Regions from separate parts of the Streptomyces sp. NPDC030840 genome, predicted to be linked through region 3. Evidence: riboswitches for the same ligand, from Rfam matches in the RefSeq annotation. Region 3 holds a riboswitch; each other region holds the start of a gene.
What was found. A riboswitch is a leader RNA that binds a small molecule or an ion and turns the genes downstream of it on or off. The one in region 3 is predicted to bind cyclic di-AMP.
Positions count from the first base shown of each region.

Region 1: it holds a riboswitch for cyclic di-AMP, as region 3 does, so the genes downstream of both, ACZ49J_RS28660 (M23 family metallopeptidase) here and ACZ49J_RS21575 (C40 family peptidase) in region 3, are expected to answer to the same signal.
Region 2: it holds a riboswitch for cyclic di-AMP, as region 3 does, so the genes downstream of both, ACZ49J_RS04840 (C40 family peptidase) here and ACZ49J_RS21575 (C40 family peptidase) in region 3, are expected to answer to the same signal.
Region 4: it holds a riboswitch for cyclic di-AMP, as region 3 does, so the genes downstream of both, ACZ49J_RS26680 (M23 family metallopeptidase) here and ACZ49J_RS21575 (C40 family peptidase) in region 3, are expected to answer to the same signal.

Region 1 covers NZ_JBVIEE010000015.1:56,656-61,484, reverse strand. The annotation lists gene ACZ49J_RS28665 (alpha-galactosidase) at 1-1,052, shown strand, start outside; cyclic di-AMP (ydaO/yuaA leader) riboswitch at 1,346-1,512, shown strand; gene ACZ49J_RS28660 (M23 family metallopeptidase) at 1,517-2,458, shown strand; partial or broken gene ACZ49J_RS28655 (DUF6250 domain-containing protein) at 2,634-2,735, shown strand; gene ACZ49J_RS28650 (SGNH/GDSL hydrolase family protein) at 2,881-3,666, shown strand; gene ACZ49J_RS28645 (TetR/AcrR family transcriptional regulator) at 3,684-4,304, opposite strand.
Region 2 covers NZ_JBVIEE010000002.1:189,595-194,423, forward strand. The annotation lists gene ACZ49J_RS04830 (hypothetical protein) at 1-46, shown strand, start outside; gene ACZ49J_RS04835 (YceI family protein) at 142-729, shown strand; gene ACZ49J_RS04840 (C40 family peptidase) at 734-2,323, opposite strand; cyclic di-AMP (ydaO/yuaA leader) riboswitch at 2,336-2,505, opposite strand; gene ACZ49J_RS04845 (DUF1876 domain-containing protein) at 2,800-3,057, shown strand; gene ACZ49J_RS04850 (hypothetical protein) at 3,141-3,269, opposite strand; gene ACZ49J_RS04855 (HAD-IC family P-type ATPase) at 3,369-4,829, opposite strand, start outside.
Region 3 covers NZ_JBVIEE010000009.1:242,971-247,799, forward strand. The annotation lists gene ACZ49J_RS21570 (hypothetical protein) at 391-744, shown strand; gene ACZ49J_RS21575 (C40 family peptidase) at 908-2,071, opposite strand; cyclic di-AMP (ydaO/yuaA leader) riboswitch at 2,081-2,251, opposite strand; gene pcrA (DNA helicase PcrA) at 2,652-4,829, shown strand, end outside.
Region 4 covers NZ_JBVIEE010000013.1:106,382-111,210, forward strand. The annotation lists gene ACZ49J_RS26670 (HPr family phosphocarrier protein) at 1-103, shown strand, start outside; gene ACZ49J_RS26675 (GntR family transcriptional regulator) at 250-945, opposite strand; gene ACZ49J_RS26680 (M23 family metallopeptidase) at 1,230-1,997, opposite strand; cyclic di-AMP (ydaO/yuaA leader) riboswitch at 2,010-2,176, opposite strand; gene ACZ49J_RS26685 (M16 family metallopeptidase) at 2,457-3,845, opposite strand; gene ACZ49J_RS26690 (M16 family metallopeptidase) at 3,842-4,829, opposite strand, start outside.

The DNA of each region.
Region 1 (4,829 bases), on a different contig from region 3:
CCAGCGACCGGGCGGGGCTCGGCGACTGGACGCCCAACCCCGACCGCTTCCCGGCCGGACTGAAGCCGCTCGCCGAGGACGTGCGCGCGCTCGGCATGCAGTTCGGCATCTGGGTCGAACCCGAGATGGTCAACGCGGACAGTGACCTGTACCGGGCGCACCCGGACTGGGTGCAGTACCAACCGGGACGAAAGCGGACGGAATTCCGCAATCAGCTCGTACTGAACCTCGCCCGCGAGGACGTCCAGGAGTACCTCTGGGAGAAGCTGGACACCCTGCTCTCCAGTGCGCCCATCGACTATGTGAAGTGGGACTTCAACCGCTGCTTCACCGATGCCGGCTGGCCCGGCGAGCCGTACCCGCAGAAGCTGTGGGTCGAACACGTGCACGCGTTCTACGGTCTGCTCGACCGACTGCGGGCCGCGCACCCGGGGGTCGCCTTCGAGTCCTGCTCGGGCGGCGGCGGCCGGATCGACCTCGGAGTCATGTCGCGCACGGACCAGGTGTGGACCTCCGACAACACCGACCCGCTCGACCGGCTCGCCATCCAGCACGGGTTCAGCCAGATCCACCCGGCGCGGGTCATGGCCGCCTGGGTGACCGACAGCCCGAACACCCAGCTCAACGACCGGGTGAGCTCCCTGCGCTTCCGGTTCGTGAGCGCCATGGCGGGAGTGCTCGGCGTCGGCGGCGACCTCACGAAGTGGAGTGAGGAGGAACTCGCCGAGGCGCGCGAGTGGGTCGAGCTCTACAAGGAGATCCGGCCTGTCGTACAGCGCGGCGACCTCTACCGGCTGCGGCCGCCGTCCGGAGGGCTGAGCGCGGTGCAGTACGCCCTGGGCGACGAGGTCGTCGTCCTCGCCTGGCTCCAGGCCCAGCACTACGGAGAGCCGGTCGCTCCGCTCAGGCTGCGCGGCCTCGATCCGGCGAAGTCGTACGAATGCCGTGAATCGGGTGAAGTTCACCCGGGTGTGGTGCTGGCGCATCACGGGCTGTCCACGGGGCTGCGGGGGGACTTCGATGCGACGGTTATCCGGCTGCGCCGCATCTGAGTGTTCTGTCCGAAATGGAGCCTTGAGTCCAAGTGGCCCTGGAATAAGGCCGGGTGGGTCGGAGGTGGGTGACCAGCGTCATATCCGTGACGCTGAGTCGCCGTCATGTTCACGTAATGCGCGTAGATTTTCAGGGCGGTTAAGAAAAGGTGAAGATCGTTCATTTACGGAGAGTGAGGGTGAAGTCCTGAAAGGGCCGGGGGACGAGACGCACAGGAAACCCCAATGGTTGTCCGGATGCCCGTAAGTCGCTTACGTTCCCCTCAATCCGGACGGACGCCGAATCCTGCCGCCGCCCGGAGCCGCCAACTCACCCGTGCACGGCAGGAGCGGGGGACCCACAGGCAGTACCGCCTGTTCCGGTCTCCGGAACAGGCTTGGGGTTAAGCCGTGCGCGCGTACGGCCGGGCATCTCCAGTCCGCACCCGACAGCTCACCTCGTAGGCGCCGGAGAGGAATTCGTCATGCCCGCGAGGGGTAAGCATCGCCGCCCGAAGCCCCAGCGCTTCACCCGTTCGATAGCCGCCGCCGGAACCGGTGGCGCCGCACTCGCACTTCCGCTGATCGGGGCCACCGGGGCCCATGCCGCGACCGCGGACTCCGCCTCGCAGAAGATGACGGCGGTCTCCGAGAAGACCGTCACCGAGAAGAGCGAGAAGGCCGCGGCGGAGCAGGCCGGTCAGCCCGCCACCGCCAAGAAGGCCGAGACCCGCGTCTATTCGGTGCGTCGCGGAGACTACCTCTCCAAGATCGCGCGGGAGCAGCAGGTCGCCGGCGGCTGGAAGCGGATCTACGCGGACAACCGCGAGGCCGTCGGCTCCGACCCGTCGCTCATCCACCCGGGCCTGAAACTCACCCTCGGCGGCAAGGCATCGGGCAGTACCGCGTCCTCGCCGAAGAAGAGCGCGCCGCGGAAGACCGAGGCCAAGAAGACCGAGACACCCGCGAAGGAGTCGGCCCCCACCACGCCGGCCACCCAGAGCGCGGACACCGGCGGCTCCGGCTTCACGCTCCCCGTCGCGGGCGCCACCGTGGGCACCCCCTACAAGACGCCGGGCGGCATGTGGTCCAGCGGCTACCACACGGGCGTCGACTTCGTGGTCCCGACCGGCACCAGCCTCAAGGCCGTCGGCGCGGGCACGGTCGTCTCCGCCGGCTGGGGCGGCGCGTACGGCAACCAGGTCGTCATCCAGCTCGCCGACGGCCACTACGCGCAGTACGCCCACCTGTCCCAGCTGTCCGTCTCCGCGGGGCAGAGCGTGAGCGAAGGCCAGCAGATCGGCCTCTCCGGCGCGACCGGCAACGTCACCGGCCCGCACCTGCACTTCGAGATCCGCACCGGCCCCGACTACGGCTCGGACATCGACCCGCTGGCATACCTGCGTTCGAAGGGCGTCGGCATCTGACGTACCGCTCCGCATCCGACGCGTCCCTCGCGTCACGCGCCGGTGATGGCCGGACCCCGCGAGCCCGGGGTCCGGCCTTCGGCGTGCCGGCCGCTCCTCCGGGACGACCGCCGGCGGGTCCTGACCGGCGCGCCGCGGTGTGGCATGGCTGGTCGATGTCTCGACACTGGTGCGGGAGCCGCAGCCGTACACGGGCGGGCACTTCGCTTTCAGGACCACGTGGAGCCACTTCCGGATCACAGGATTCCGGGTCTGGCGGCTCACTCGACGTCCCTGATGAAGGGCGTATTCCGCAGTTGACCAACACTTGACGAGTGGCTTATCTCACCGTCCGTCAACCCTTTCCTACGGTCGCGTAGCTCACACCTCACGGTGAATCATGGTCCGATGTGGCAGACGATTCGAAGAATGACAGCAGATCAGTGATCGGGTCGTACGTGGCGGTGGGGGACAGCTTCACCGAGGGCGTCGGCGACCCCGGCCCCGACGGGGCGTTCGTCGGCTGGGCCGACCGGTTCGCGGTACTCCTCGCGGACCGGCGCCCGGAGGGCGACTTCACCTACATCAACCTCGCCGTACGCGGGAAACTGCTCGACCAGATCGTCGCGGACCAGCTTCCGCGCGCGAGGGAACTCGCCCCGGACCTGGTCTCCTTCTGCGCCGGCGGCAACGACATCATCCGCCCCGGCACCGACCCCGACGAGGTCGCCGAGCGTTTCGAGCGTGCCGTCGCCGATCTCGCCTCCGCGGTCGGCACGGTGATGGTGACCACCGGCTTCGACACCCGGGGCGTGCCCGTCCTCAAGCACCTGCGCGGCAAGATCGCCACGTACAACGGTCACGTGCGCGCGATCGCCGACCGGTACGGCTGCCCCGTCCTGGACCTGTGGTCGCTGAAGACCATCCAGGACCGGCGCGCCTGGGACGACGACCGGCTCCACCTGTCGCCCGAGGGCCACACGCGGGTGGCGCTGCGGGCCGGCCAGGTCCTGGGCCTGGAGATCCCCGCCGACCCCGACCAGCCCTGGCCTCCCCTCCCACCGCGCGGGACCTTCGAGGTCCGCCGGGACGACATCCACTGGGCCCGCGAGTACCTGGTGCCTTGGATCGGCCGCCGTCTGCGCGGCGAGTCCTCCGGAGACCGCGTGGTGGCCAAGGGAGCCCTGTCACCGGACGACATCAGGACGCGGATCGCGTCGGTGGTCTGAAGCGCGCCGTCCGGAGCTCAGGCCTTCGCCGCCGTCAGCGCCTCCCGCTCCAGGCCCAGTTCGCGGGCGAGGGCCTCGTCGGCCCACTCCAGGGTGCGGGTGCGGGAGACGGCGCCCTCGTAGGCGGTGGTCTGTACGGCGAGACCGTCCAGCAGGGCGGTGAGGCGGAGGGCGGCGGCAGCGGGGTCGGGGCACTGGAACTCGCCGGCCGCCACGCCCTCCGCGATGACCTCGGTGATCGCGGCCTTCCACTGCCGGTCGAGGCCGCGCGTCACCTCCCGCAGCGCGGGCTCGCGCAGTGCCGCCGCCCAGCCCTCGATCCACAGCCGCCAGCCCTTGGCCTGCCCGGTCGGCGCGTACCAGCGGACGGCCGCCCGCAGGCGCCGCAGCGCGGTCGTCCGGCGGCCCAGCAGCACCCGCAGACGGGCGAGGTCGTCCTCGGCGGCGTACGTGAACGCCTCGGCCACCAGCTTCTCCTTGGTCGAGAAGTGGTAGAGCACCAGCGCGTTGCTCACCCCGAGCACCGAGGCCACGTCGGCGATGCGTACGGCCGCCACGCCCCGCGCCTCGATCTGCTCGACGGCGGCCCGCAGCAACTCCTCACGCCGCTCCGCCACGCTCAACCGCACTCTGGTCACGTCGCAACCCTAGTGCGTCGCCTCCCGAACGCACGGGCGTGCTCGTGGAGGCGGGCATGCGAGCGCGGCGACGGTCAGGAGCCCCGGCACCGCCGCGCCGCCCAGGGCACACCACAGCGGCGGCCATGGAGCGACCTGGGCGGCGAGGGCCGTACCGGCCAGGATCCGGGTGATCGCGGCCGCGGCGTGACGCCGGCCAGGTTCGTGCCGCGTCGGCCCGCCCGTTCCGCGAGGTCCGTCTGCCGTCCTTGCGCGGCCTGGAGCTCCGTCAGGTTCTTCGGCTCCTCGCGCAGGGCGGTGACCGCCGAGGGGCCGACACCGTCCTCGACGGCGGGCGGGCACCGCATGTACGCGGCGATGGCCTGCACCTGCCCGGCGACGAGGAGCCCTCAGGCCGCCTGTCGGCCGCCGGGGCCCGCCCGTGCCCATGCTCCGACACGGCTCCCCCATCTGCGCGGCATCCGTCCCCGGAACCGAGGTCCCATGCCGGACGGTGCGGGGCAGCCACGGCGAGCTGCCGGTCCG
Region 2 (4,829 bases), on a different contig from region 3:
GGAAGCCTTCTACCGCGGGCGCGAACTCGGCGTCCCCCAGCGGTAGCCGGAGGCGGGCGCCCCCCTCCAGGAGCCCCGTCAGGAACTCCGTCAGGAGCCCCTTCAAGAGCCTTTCCCCGTCCCCTACCCTCTGGCGCTGTGATGCTGATCGACGGAACGTACCGCCTCGGACCACCGGCCGGCCGCCTCCTGATCAGGACCGGACGCGCCGGGCTGGGCCGCCGGGCAGGACACGACCTCACCATCGAGGCCACCCGGTGGTCCGGGGAAGCGGTGGTGAGTGCCGCGGAGCCGGGCAGGTCGTCGGTGACGGTGACGGTCGAGACGGGGTCGCTGGAGGTCCTGGAGGGCACGGGCGGTCTCAAGGCGCTCACCGACGCCGACCGGGCCGAGATCAAACGGACGCTGGCGGGCGCCGCCCTGCTGGACACCGCGGAACACCCCACCATCACCTTCCGCTCCACCCGCGTCACCGGAACACCGCAGTCCTTCGAGGTCACCGGGGACCTCACCGTCAAAGGGCGGACCCGCCCCGTGACGGTGCACGGGACGGCTGACGCAGACGGGCTCTTGCGCTGCGCGGCGACCGTCACGCAGTCGGCCTGGGGCATCAAGCCCTACACCGCGTTCCTCGGCGCGTTGCGGCTGGCCGACGACGTCCGGGTGGAGTTCGAGGGGACCGGACTCCACCCGGCGGACGGGCCGGACGCGGCAAACGGGCCCGGGTAGGCCGTCACACGGGTCGCACCACGCTGTGGATCGCCGACTCCCCCGCGTACAGGATCGAATCCTCGCGTACGAGGGGGCCCTGACTCGGCGCGTGGACCATCATGCCGTTGCCGACGCAGATGCCGACGTGCCCGGCGTTGTCGGTGAAGAACACCAGGTCCCCGGGCTGAACGTCGGGCAGGGCGATCACCGTGCCGGCGTACGCCTGATCCCGCGCGGTACGCGGGAGGCGCACCCCGGCGGTCTTCCAGGCGGCCTGGGTGAGGCCGGAGCAGTCGTACGACTCCGGTCCGGTCGCGCCCCACACACAGGGCTTGCCGATCTGGGCGCGGGCGAACTCGACTGCCTTGGCGGCCTTCCCGCCGTTGTCCGTGACCGGTGCGCCTCCTGCGCCGAAGGCCGGGGTGGCGCCGAGGGCGGGGGCGGCGGCAACGGCGGGGACGGTGCCGGCGACAGGGACGGTGCCAGCGACGGGCGCGGCACCGACGGCGCGCGCGGCACCGACCTCGCCCGGTGGGCCGACGGCCAGGCCTGCGCCGAGGGACGAGTCCGCACCCGCGGACCAGGCCGTTCCAGGTGCCGTGTCCGCACCTGCGGACCAGGCCGCCCCAGACGACTTGTCCGCACCCGCAGACCAGGCCGCCCCAGGCGACGCACCCACCCCCGGCGACATGACCGCCCCAGACGACTTGTCCGCACCCGCAGACCAGGCCGCCCCCGGCGACGCACCCACCCCCGGCGACATGACCGCCCCAGAGGACATGGCCGCCCCGGAGGACATGAGCGTGCCGAGGCCTGCCGGTTCCTGTCGCTGCCAGTCGGCTTCGAGTTCGGCCGCCTGGCGAGCCTGCTGTGCCGTCGCGCGCCAGGCGTCATCGGCCGGCGGCAACTCGATCGCCGCCAGCGGCGTGCTCCACTGGGCGACGTGTCTGGAGAGCAGTTCCCGGGCGGCGGTGAGCTTGCGCTGGTTCTCGCTCTTGGCCGCCTTCAGGGAGGACTGCCGCGCCGTGCCGGCCGGCGCCGGCAGAGCGGCGGGGGCCTTGTCGCCGGTCTCCGGCGCGGCCGGCAGCGCGGCCACGGGTCCTGCGGTCAGTCCCGCCGCGGGCACGGCGGTCAGCTCGGACACCGGTCCGGCCGGCAACGCCGCCACAGGTCCGGTGGCCGGCTCCGCCGCCGCACCGGCCGTCAGCTCCGCCACGGGTGCCGGGGCCGCCTCGGGGGCGCGGCCCGCCGTCAGCTCCGGAAGGTCCCGGCCCACGGGCTCCCGCCCACGGTCGGTGCGCGTGGCGTCGGGACGGCTCGTGGGGCGCGTGGGCCGGGTCTCGGGGAGGCGGTCCGGCCTGAGGTCGGGCGGAAGCACCGCCGGGACGGTCGGGCCCAGCTTCGCGCGGGCTACGTCGAACCATGTCTTGACGACGTTGTCGAGGGCGGGATCCATGCGCTCGCGACCGCCGCCGGGAGCCGGCCTGACACGCGGACGCCGCCCCGACGCCATCGCACGGGTCGCGTTGAAGTTCCCGGTGTCGGACTCGGCCCGGTCGTAGAGGCTGTTGATCCTCCGCTGGACTTCCGCGCGGCTCGGCTCTTGCGCCATGGGGACGTACTGGCTCCTTCCGTGTACCGCCTACCGAGTCAGCTGTCGGGTTCGGGCGGTGACTGAGGAAGGTGTGCCCTACGGTCGCTGCCCGGCCGGCAGTCGGACCGATTCGCCCCACTGTCGGTTGGGTCCCCGGCTCCGGCTTCGCGACGGTGCACCGGATTCGGCGGAGGCCACGCGACCCGACGAGGTTCGCCGGACGAAAGTCGTGTGGCCTGCCCACCAAGTTAGCCAACTTGTGTTCCTGGTGTGAAGATCGAAGCGCGAATTGCCCGTTCCGCGAGTGTGACCTTCGCCCCAACGCCTCGGACCGCTGCCGCACTTCACCCGGTTGTGGGCACCGGGCGCCGCGGCGTCCCGCGGGAACTTTGGCGAAGTTCCGGCGCATGTGCCGGTCGACTGGACCGGACGCGACAGCAGGCGCAGGCTGGGGACGGAGGACGGAAGCGATCAGGAGTGCAGGAGTGATCGGCATGGAAGACAAGCAGTGGACCGTGCAGATCTACATCACCGAGGACGGCGACGACACCCAGGCACGCGCCGTGCTGACGACCTCGGACACGTCGACGGTCACGGGGCGGGGCGCGGCCCGGCGCAACCCGGTCGACCGCCCCGTGCCGGAGATCGGTGACGAACTCGCCGCCAGCCGCGCACTGGAGGATCTGGCGATCCGGCTGCACGACGTCGCCTCCGACGACATCGTCCAGCTGGCCGGCCCTGTCGAACGGTGACGGCGCGCCCTCCCGCCGGGTGGCTCCGCCCTGGACGCGGCTGCCACCCGGCCCCTTGAAGTGGTGCCTTCTCCCCGGCGTACTCAGGCGGCCGCCGCCGGGCGCCGGCCGGTCGCGTACGTCTTCCAGAGCTGCATGAGCAGACGCATGACGATCGCCTCGATGACAGCGACCGCCACCTTGGTCAGGAGGGGGGTGAGCAGGTGGGACACGGCGGACGGCCCTTCTTGTGCGTGCTTGTCCGGTACCGCTCCTTTGTGCGGGCTCCGGGCTTCACGCGGTCGGCGCTCCGGTGAAGTCGGGGTCAACTGTCAATGACGTCGGGGTGCGACGTGCTCCAGCGCGGCCGGCAGCAGGACGGACGCCACTGCCGCTGCCAGACCGATGGTCAGGCCCGCCGGGCCGAGAGGCCGGCTGCCGAAGAAATGGCTGAGTCCGGGGACGGCCACCACGAGGACGAGTGCCACGAGCGACCCCGTGGCGGCCAGGGCGACCAGGGGGTCGCGGCCCGCGTCCGTGAGCGTCTGCAGGAGCTGGGAGGCCACGAGGGCGACCAGGGCGACCGAGCCGGCACGGGCCCGTGTGCCGGTCATCCTGGCGACGATCCACGCGCCGCCCGCCGCGGCCGTGGTGATGGTGGCGCGCAGTCGGAGGTCCCGGGTGAGGGCCGCGCCCAGGGAGGCCTCGGGTCCTTCCGCGAGCAGCTTCTCCGCGCTGCCCGCCGGGGGCCGGGCGGCGATGGCCATCGCGGGGAGCATGTCGGTGAGGATGTTGACGAGGAGGAGCTGACGGGCGTTCAGCGCGCTGCGCCCGGTGAACACCGTGGTCGCCAGAACGAACGCGATCTCCCCGAGGTTGCCGCCGAGAAGGATGCCGAGCGCCTTGCGGACGGAGGCCCACATGGCCCGGCCCTCCACGATGGCGTCGACGACGGTCTCGATGCGGTCGTCGGTGACCACGACATCGGCGGCGCCGCGCGCCGCGGGGGTCGCCCGGGAGCCGATCGCGATGCCGACGTCGGAGATCCTGATGGCCGGGGCGTCGTTGGCGCCGTCCCCGGTGACGGCGACGACGCGCCCGGCCGCGCGCAGCGCCGTGACGATCCGTACCTTGTGCGCGGGGGTGACCCTGGCGAAGACCGAGATCCCGGGCAGGGTCCTGGCGAGTTCTGCGTCGTCGAGGGCGTCCAGTTCGGGGCCGGTCATCATGCGCGGTTCCTCGTCGGGCCGCAGTTCCCCGGCGATCGCGGCGGCGGTGCTCGGGTGGTCTCCGGTGAGCATGACGATCCGTACGCCGGCCGCCGCCAGTCGCTCGACGCTCTCGGCGGCGGTGGAGCGCACGGGGTCCGCCAGACCGAGCAGGCCCAGCAGGCACAGCCCGTCGACGTCCGCGTCGTCGAGGGACACGGGGGCGTTGGCGCCGGGAGCCGGCAGGGTGCGTTCCGCGACCACCAGCACCCGCAGGGCCTGCCGGGCGTGCCGGTCGATCTCCCGGTCGATCTCTTCCCGCAGGTCCGCGTCGAACGGCGTGTCGGTGCCGTTCCGGCGGACGCGGTCGCAGCGGGCCAGGACGACCTCCGGCGCGCCCTTGACGACGAGCAGGGCCTTGGCCAGCTCGCGGCCCGGCGTGACCGGGGGCTCGCCCGCACCCATCCGGCCCAGCACCGCGTGGTACCCGCGCGCAGGCTCGAACGGAAGTTCGGCAAGCCGCTGCCAGCCGTCCGGGGCGACCAGGTCGGGGGTGGCCGCGGCCCGCTCGGCCCCGGTCGCGAT
Region 3 (4,829 bases):
GCCTGTCGGCCGGACCGCCGTGGGGATCGACGGTCGCGCATCCGGCGGCGGCCGCACAGGGGGAGCGAGCCGCCGCCGGACCTCTCGGCGGAGGTGCCCGACTGCCGCCCCTGGCTCGGGCGACGGTGGGGAGCCGGCCACCTGGGGGAGGACGCTAAGCCTGGATGTGTCCGCTTGGTAACGCCATGTACGGAATTGGTGCCAGTGGACCACCAGTGACCGTATGTGACCGTGATCTCCGTCCGGCGGCGCCGACTTCACGCGGAGCGATGACCGATGCGGCAGTTTCGCGCCAAAGGGACGTGAAGCGGTGCTAAGGGCGCATATATGCGACGGATCAGCGGGCCCGGTGACCGGCCGCGCGAGGGCCCCTGGTTAGGCTCCGGCTCCATGGACGTACTCATCCATCTCTTCGTCGCCCTGCACATCATCGGCATCGCCTCCCTCCTGGGCGGCTTCCTCACCCAGATGAAGGCGATGGGGCAGGGGACGGCCCGTTTCGTGCCCGCCATGCTGCACGGCGCGCTGACGATGCTCATCACCGGCGCCGTCCTGGTCGGCCTCAACCAGGCCGACGACCAGCCGGTCAACAACATCAAGATCGGTGTGAAGCTGGCTCTGCTGGTCGTGATCCTCGGGCTCGTCTACGTGAAGCGCGACGAGGAGCGGGTGGAGAAGGGGCTGTTCGCCCTCGTGGGCGCCCTGACCACGGCGAACATCTTCATCGCGGTGCTCTGGACCTGACCCGGACCGTATTCTGCCCCGGCCGTCCGCGAAAGCCGAGCCGGTGCGCGGCCCGCTCTGGGCCAGGAGGCCGGTGCGGCCCTGAAGGCCGGCGAGGAAGCCGGTGCCGGCCCTGACCGCCGGCGAGGAGCCGAGATCAGGGCCGGGCGGGACAGTGGGGGCGTTATGCCGGCCGCACCACGCTGTGGATCGCCGACTCGCCGTCGTAGAAGATCGACTCCTCGCGGACGTAGGCCCCCGGCTTGGGCGCGTGGATCATCATGCCGTTGCCGATGTACAGGCCGACGTGACTGATGTCGTCGTAGAAGAAGACGAGGTCACCGGGCCTGGCGTCGGCAAGCGAGACGGTCCTGCCCGCGTTGACCTGGTCATACGTGGTGCGCGGCAGGTCGACGCCGGCGGCCTTCCAGGCGGCCTGGGTGAGCCCGGAGCAGTCGTACGAGTCCGGCCCGGTCGCGCCCCAGACGTAGGGCTTGCCGATCTGCGCGCGAGCGAACGTAAGGGCCTTGGCGGCCTTCGTGGCGTACGTGGAGTCCTCGGCCGGGGCCTCGACCGTGGAGGTGCTGCCGGCGGTCTGCTCCTCGGCTGCCTGCTGCTGCGCCGCCTGCTGCTGCTCCGCCTCGGCCGCCTGCTGTCGCGCGAGCTCCGCCGCCCGGCGCTCGGCCTCCGCCCGCTTCTCCTGCTCGATGGCCGCGAGGCGGGCCTTCTCCTCGGCGGTCAGCTTGGCCAGCAGCTCACGGGCCTCGGTGAGCTTCGCCTGGACCTGTGCCTTGGCCGACTTCAGCCTGGCCTGGGAGTCGGTGAGCGACTGGAGGCTCTCGGTGGCCTCCTGGCGCTTCTGAGCCGTCTCCGTCTGCTGGGTGATGTAGTCGTCGACCACGTCCTTCTGACGTTCCGTCAAGCGGTTCATCAGCTGGGTCTGGTCGAAGTAGTCCTGCGGGTCGTCCGCCAGCAGCATCGCGGCCGTGTCCGGGGAGGCGGCGCCGGTCCGGTACTGGGCGGCGGCGAACGAACCCAGCCTCTCCCGGGCCTCGTTGAGCTTCTCCGTACGCTTGGCGACATCGTCCAGAAGCGTGTCGACACGCTTCTTCTGCTTGGTCGTCCTCTCCTCGGCGGCGTTGTACTTCTCGGTCGCCGACCCGGCCTGGCGGTAGAGGTCGCCGACCTTCTTCTCGACCTCTTCGAGGCTCGGTTTGTCGTCGGTCGAGGGCGCGGCGTTCGCCGTCTGGGAGAACAGGGCCATGGACGTCAGTGCCGCCGTCGCCAGGGCGGGTGTCCGTATGCCTGCGCGCGTCCGGGCAGGACGCGACTTGCGGTGCGGCGCCATGAAAGGCGGGCTCCTTCCGTAGTCCGCCTACCGAGTTAGCTGTCGGGTTCGGGCGCTTGCATCGGAAGGTGTGCCCTACGGCCCGTGCCGCGTACGGCAGGTGGGCCGATTCACCCCAAGGTCGGTTGGGTCCCCGGCTCCGGCTCCGCGAGGGTGCGCCGGACTCGGCGGAGGCCGCACGGCCCGGCGACGTTCGCCGGTTGGGTCGAGCGGCCCACAAGAACGCTAGCCAACTCGTGTGGCCGCTGTGAAGGTTGGTGCGCGATATGCCCGATACGTTTTCGTGACCTTGACGCGGGGCGTCGCTGATCGTGGCGAATCCGGGTTGGTATGAAGGGGTTCGCTCTTTGTGTGAGATCCGTCTGTCTTATTCCATGTACTGGCGAATAGGCAGTTTGGTGGATGGGGTGGCACGTGTACCCGGCGCACGCGGCGCGGTCACCGGTTGTGACGGCACGAGTCCGGACAGTGAGGATCGCCCTGGTGGTCGGCTCCGGACGATCGTCGGCCGGACGGGGGCCGGGCCGAGTTCGCGGGGCGGCCCCTCGGTGTCGGTGGGGCGGCCTAGACTCGGAGAGCGATGAGCAGCCTCTTTGACGACAGCTTCCTGGCGGACCTCAAGGCCCCGCGGGCCCATGAGGAAGAGCCCCCGCCACCGCCCGAGGACGAGCACGTGCCGGAGCCGATTCCGGACGACCTGTTCGGCGGCCGGTTCGACGTGCCGCCGGACAGGGACGCGTACTACCGCGACGGCGCCCCCCGCCCCGCGGTGGACCCGGCCGCGCTCCTGGAGGGGCTGAACGAGAACCAGCGCGCGGCGGTCGTCCACTCCGGCACCCCCCTGCTCATCGTGGCCGGCGCCGGCTCCGGCAAGACCCGCGTGCTCACCCACCGCATCGCCCACCTCCTCGGCGAGCGGCACGTCCACCCGGGCCAGATCCTCGCGATCACCTTCACCAACAAGGCCGCGGGCGAGATGAAGGAGCGCGTCGAGCAGCTCGTCGGCCCGCGGGCGAACGCGATGTGGGTGATGACGTTCCACAGCGCGTGCGTACGGATCCTGCGGCGGGAGAGCAAGAAGCTCGGCTTCACGTCGTCCTTCTCGATCTACGACGCCGCCGACAGCAAGCGGCTGATGGCGCTCGTCTGCCGTGACCTGGACCTCGATCCCAAGCGCTTCCCGCCCAAGTCGTTCAGCGCCAAGATCTCGAACCTGAAGAACGAGCTGATCGACGAGGAGGACTTCGCCGCCCAGGCCGCCGACGGCTTCGAGAAGACCCTCGCCCAGGCGTACGCGCTCTACCAGTCGCGGCTGCGCGAGGCCAACGCCCTCGACTTCGACGACCTGATCATGACGACGGTCAACCTGTTGCGCGCCTTCCCGGACGTCGCCGAGCACTACCGCCGCCGCTTCCGCCACGTCCTCGTCGACGAGTACCAGGACACCAACCACGCCCAGTACGCCCTCGTCCGGGAACTCGTCGGCACTTCCGAGCACCCCGTGGACGTACCGCCGGGCCCGGACGACCTCCAGCCCGCCGAGCTGTGCGTCGTGGGTGACGCCGACCAGTCGATCTACGCTTTCCGCGGGGCCACGATCCGCAACATCCTCCAGTTCGAGGAGGACTACCCGGACGCGACGACGATCCTGCTGGAGCAGAACTACCGCTCCACCCAGACGATCCTGAGCGCCGCCAACGCCGTCATCGAGCGCAACGAGTCCCGCCGCCCCAAGAACCTGTGGACCAACGCGGGCGCGGGCGCCCGCATCACCGGCTATGTGGCGGACACCGAGCACGACGAGGCGCAGTTCGTCGCCGACGAGATAGACCGGCTGACGGACGCGGGCGACGCGAAGGCCGGCGACGTCGCCGTCTTCTACCGTACGAACGCCCAGTCCCGTGTCTTCGAAGAGGTCTTCATCCGCGTCGGCCTGCCCTACAAGGTCGTCGGTGGCGTCCGCTTCTACGAGCGCAAGGAGGTCCGGGACGTCCTGGCCTACCTCAGGGTCCTGGCCAACCCGGAGGACTCGGTCCCGCTGCGCCGTATCCTTAACGTCCCCAAGCGCGGCATCGGCGAGCGCGCCGAAGCGATGATCGACGCGCTCGCCCAGCGCGAGAAGATCAGCTTCCCGCAGGCGCTGCGGCGCGTCGACGAGGCGTACGGCATGGCGGCGCGCTCCACGAACGCCGTCAAGCGGTTCAACACGCTCATGGAGGACCTGCGCACGATCGTCGACTCGGGCGCCGGCCCGGCCACGGTCCTGGAGGCCATCCTCGAACGCACCGGCTACCTGGCCGAGTTGCAGGCCTCGACCGACCCCCAGGACGAGACCCGCATCGAGAACCTCCAGGAACTCGCCGCCGTGGCCCTGGAGTTCGAGCAGGAGCGCGCCGAGGGCGAGGCGGGCACGCTCGCCGACTTCCTGGAGCAGGTCGCCCTGGTCGCCGACTCCGACCAGATCCCGGACGAGGAGGACGGTGACGGCGTCATCACGCTGATGACCCTCCACACCGCCAAGGGTCTGGAGTTCCCGGTCGTCTTCCTCACCGGCATGGAGGACGGGGTCTTCCCGCACATGCGCGCCCTCGGCCAGACCAAGGAGCTGGAGGAGGAGCGGCGCCTGGCGTACGTGGGCATCACGCGCGCGAGGGAACGGCTCTACCTGACCCGCTCCACCATGCGCAGCGCCTGGGGCCAGCCGTCGTACAACCCGCCGTCCCGCTTCCTGGAGGAGATCCCGGCCACGCACCTGGAC
Region 4 (4,829 bases), on a different contig from region 3:
GGAGATCGTGCTCGCCTCCGACGCCGAGGGCGCGGACGCCGCGCTCGACCGGCTGGCGAAGCTGGTCGCCGAAGGACTCGAGGAACTTCCCGAGATCGTCTGAGTGACGCGGTAAAAGGACCGGAAGGTCGCCCGCGCACACTTCGAAGGGCTCGTCCGAATTACCGGACGGGCCCTTCGCATTTCCTCTTCACGGGCAGCAGAAATAATCCCCCGCGAATTCGACCTTCTTTGTATACGGCCCTCGTGTTAATGCCGCAGGCTCGTGATGTTTACGGGATGTTGCGAAGTCCTCACACGCTCCGCGCGGTCGGCCTGGCCGGGAAATCGCAGGCGGTGCGCGGCGGTCGCGCGTTCGGTGTGCAGGGCCGTGATCGCCCGGGCCCGCTCGCTGTCGCCGCGCGCGACGGCGTCCACGATGCCGCCGTGTTCGGCCCAGGACTCGACGGGGTTGGCGGGCGCCTCCACCGCGTACATCCAGGCGATCTTGTGGCGCAGCTGGGCCAGCGTCGAGGTCAGCGCGGGGCTGCCGGAGGCCTGGGCGAGCGTCTCGTGGAACCAGCCACCGAGCGAGCGCAGGTCGTCGGTGCTGCCCCGCCTGGCCCGCTCCTGGCCCAGCCTGACCAGGCCGCGCAGCACCTTCAGATGGGCCTCGGTACGGCGCTGGGCGGCGCGCGCGGCGCCCAGCGGCTCCAGCAGCATGCGCATCTCCAGCAGGTCGGCGGCCTCCTGTTCGGTGGGCTCCGCGACGCACGCGCCCGCGTGCCGGCGGGTGACCACGAAGCCCTCGGCCTCCAGGGTGCGCAGCGCCTCACGGACGGGGACGCGGCTGACGCCGTACCGGCGGGCAAGGAGTTCCTCGGTGAGCCGGCCGCCGCGCTCGTAGACACCCGCGACGATGTCATCACGGATCGCCGTGCATACCGAGTGTGCCGGAATACGCATGACCCGACCTCCGCCTTAATCCCCGTGAAACGCCGTTGATTGACGTGTGTTCAAGCGACTCTATTGCAGTCCGCCGGAATTTCCGATGCCGGGCCGGAATCCAGGGATATTTTTTGGACAACACGGACAGGACGTTCGTCACAACGACAGAGGCGCGTACGGCAGAGGCGCGTACGGCAGAGGTATGCACGCCGGCGGTATGCACGCCTGAGGTATGTCAGAACGACGAAAGCCCCGGCTCGGCGAGCCGGGGCCTCCTGGGGCTTGCGTGCCGTCGCCGTGGGTCAGACGTTCACGCCGTGCGAGCGCAGATACGCGACGGGGTCGATGTCCGAGCCGTACTCGGGCGTCGTGCGGGCCTCGAAGTGCAGGTGCGGGCCCGTGACGTTGCCGGTGGCCCCTGAGAGGCCGATCTGCTGGCCGGGGGTGACCGTCTGGCCGACGGAGACGCCGATGGACGACAGGTGGCCGTACTGCGTGTACGTTCCGTCGTTCATCTTGATGACGATGTTGTTCCCGTAGGCACCGCCCCAGCCCGCCTCGACGACGGTGCCGGAGCCGACCGCGTGGACGGCGGTACCGGAGGAGGCGTGGAAGTCGATGCCGGTGTGGCTGCCGGAGGACCAGACCGCACCGCCGGACTTGTAGCCGGTCGAGATGTACGAGCCGCTGACCGGGGCGACGTAGGTGTTGAGGCGCTTGCGCTCGGCCTCGCGGGCGGCGCGCTCCTTGGCCTCGCGCTCCTTCTTCGCCGCTTCCTCCGCGCGCTGCTTCGCGAGCGCCTCGGCCCTCTTCTGCGCGGCGGCCTCCTCCGCGGCCTGCTGCTGGGCGGCGGCCTGGGCGTCGATCTGCTCGGCCACGGTGTCGCCGATCGCGACGGCCTGGGTGAAGCCGGTCTGTTCGACGGAGTTGGTGTCCGCGGCGAACGCGGGGGCTGACAGGGCGCCGATGACGCCGGTGGTGGTGAGCGCGGCGGCGCCGACGGCCTTGGTGGTCACGCGCTTCATCCGGCTGGGACGACGGTGCTTCCCGGTGGCGCAGGTGTACGCCATGAAGTGGCTGGTCCTTTCCTTCCCTCTCGCCTACCGGGTTAGCTGACGGGTTCGGAGCAAGGAAGGTCTCCTACGGGCCCCCTTCACCAGGTGCAGGGCGTCCGATTCACCCCAGGGACTGCGGTTGGGTCCCCGGCTCCCCTGGCTCGCGCCGTACGGGGACTCGGCGATGGCTGTCCGGTGCCGCGGGTGCGGCGTACTGCTGACGAACAGCCGGACCGACGCTAAGTGGGCCGTCTTTGAAATAACAAACGGATCACGGGATTTGTAGCGCATGCCACAGGGCAGACACGCAACCTCCCCCGCAATACGGACATCCGGGGACCCACGTGACTCCTGAGTCACCGGGCCCCCGGATGCGGGCGGGCTCCACTCGGCCAGTGGCCGGTCCGCGAGCCGGCTCCTGGTCGGTCCGCGGCCGGTCCGCGAGCCGGCTCGTGGCCGGTCCGTGCGGGCGCTCTACTCGGCGCGTACGACGGAGACTTCGCCGATTCCGAGGGCCCTGACGGGCTCCTCGATCTGCGCCGCGTCACCGACGAGGACGGTCACCAGACGGTCCACCGGGAAGGCGTTCACCACGGCCGCGGTGGCTTCCACGGTGCCAGTCGCGGCGAGCTGCCGGTACAGCGTCGCCTGGTAGTCGTCCGGCAGGTGCTGCTCGACCTGGTCGGCGAGGGTGCTCGCGACGGCGGCGGCCGTCTCGTACTTGAGGGGCGCGACCCCGACGAGGTTCTGCACGGCGACGTCGCGCTCGTCGTCGGTGAGGCCCTCGGCGGCGAGCGTGCGCAGCACGGTCCACAGGTCGCCCAGAGCCGGTCCCGTGTTCGGCGTGTCGACGGAGCCGCTGATGGCGAGCATCGCGGCGCCCGAGCCGTCCGGTGCGGAGCGCAGCACCTGGCCGAACGCCCGCACACCGTAGGTGTAGCCCTTCTCCTCGCGCAGGACGCGGTCCAGGCGGGAGGTGAGGGTGCCGCCCAGGCAGTACGTGCCGAGCACCTGGGCCGGCCACACGCGGTCGTGCCGGTCGGCGCCGACGCGGCCGATGAGCAACTGCGTCTGGACCGCGCCGGGACGGTCCACGATGACGACGCGGCCGGTGTCGTCCGCGGTCACCGCGGGCACGGGGCGCGGCTCGGCGGACGAGCCGGTCCAGGCGCCCAGGGTGTCACCGAGCAGCGCGTCCAGGTCGACGCCGGTGAGGTCGCCGACGACGACCGCGGTGGCCGTGGCGGGGCGGACGTGCTTCTCGTAGAAGGCGCGCACGGCCGCCGAGTCGATGCCCTCGACCGTCTCCTCGGTGCCCTGGCGCGGGCGTGACATGCGCGAGGCCGCCGGGAACAGCTCCTTGGAGAGCTCCTTCGCGGCACGGCGGGCCGGGTTGGCGGTCTCGTGCGGGATCTCGTCGAGCCGGTTGCGGACCAGCCGCTCGACCTCGCTGTCGTCGAACGCCGGGGCCCTCAGGGCGTCGGCGAGCAGGCCGAGCGCCTTGGGGAGCCGCGAGGCGGGGACTTCGAGGCTGAGCCGTACGCCGGGGTGGTCGGCGTGCGAGTCGAGGGTGGCGCCGCAGCGCTCCAGCTCGGCGGCGAACTCCTCGGCGGAGTGCTTGTCGGTGCCCTCGGAGAAGGCACGGGCCATGATCGTGGCGACACCGTCGAGGCCCGCGGGCTCGGCCTCCAGGGGCGCGTCGAGGAGCACCTCGACGGCGACGACCTGCTGGCCGGGGCGGTGGCAGCGCAGCACGGTCAGTCCGTTGTCGAGCGTGCCGCGCTCGGGGGCCGGGAACGCCCAGGGCCTGGCCTCGCCGGACCGGGGCTGCGGGTGGAAGTCCATGGTCGCGAGCTCGGTCACTTGGCCGACTCCTCGTTCTCGTCGGTCACCGCGGCTTCGGCGGTCTCTGCGGCGGTCTCGGCGTCCCCGCTCTCAACGGTGATCGGCTCGTACACGAGCACCGCGCGGTTGTCGGGCCGCAGCCGGGCCTGGGCGACCGCCTGGACCTCCTCCGCGGTCACGTCGAGCACGCGCTGGACGGCGGTCAGGGCGAGCTGCGGGTCACCGAACAGGACGGCGTACCGGCACAGTTCGTCGGCGCGGCCCGCGACCGTGCCGAGCCGGTCCAGCCACTCGCGCTCCAACTGGGCCTGGGCGCGCTCCATTTCCTCGGCCGTGGGACCCTCGGCGGCGAACCGGGCGAGTTCCTCGTCGACGGCGGCCTCGATGACCGGGACCTCGACGTCGCCGGAGGTCTTCACGTCGAGCCAGCCGAGGGAGGGCGCCCCGGCCAGCCGCAGCAGGCCGAAGCCCGCGGCGACCGCCGTACGGTCGCGTCGCACGAGGCGGTTGTAGAGGCGGGACGACTCGCCGCCGCCGAGGACGGTGAGCGCGAGGTCGGCCGCGTCGCACGCGCGCGTGCCGTCCTCCGGGAGCCGGTAGGCGGCCATCAACGCGCGCGCGGGGACCTCCTCCTCCACGACCTCGCGCAGCTGCTCGCCGATGATGTCCGGCAGGGAGCCGTCACGCGGGGCGGGCTTCCCGTCATGCCCGGGGATGGACCCGAAGTACTTCTCGACCCAGGCGAGCGTCTGCTCCGGGTCGATGTCACCGACCACGGAGAGCACCGCGTTGTTGGGCGCGTAGTAGGTGCGGAAGAACGCGCGCGCGTCCTCCAGCGTCGCCGCGTCCAGGTCGGCCATCGACCCGATCGGGGTGTGGTGGTAGGGGTGGCCGTCCGGGTAGGCGAGGGCGGTCAGCTTCTCGAAGGCGGTGCCGTAGGGCACGTTGTCGTAGCGCTGGCGGCGCTCGTTCTTGACGACGTCCCGCTGGTTCTCCATGGAC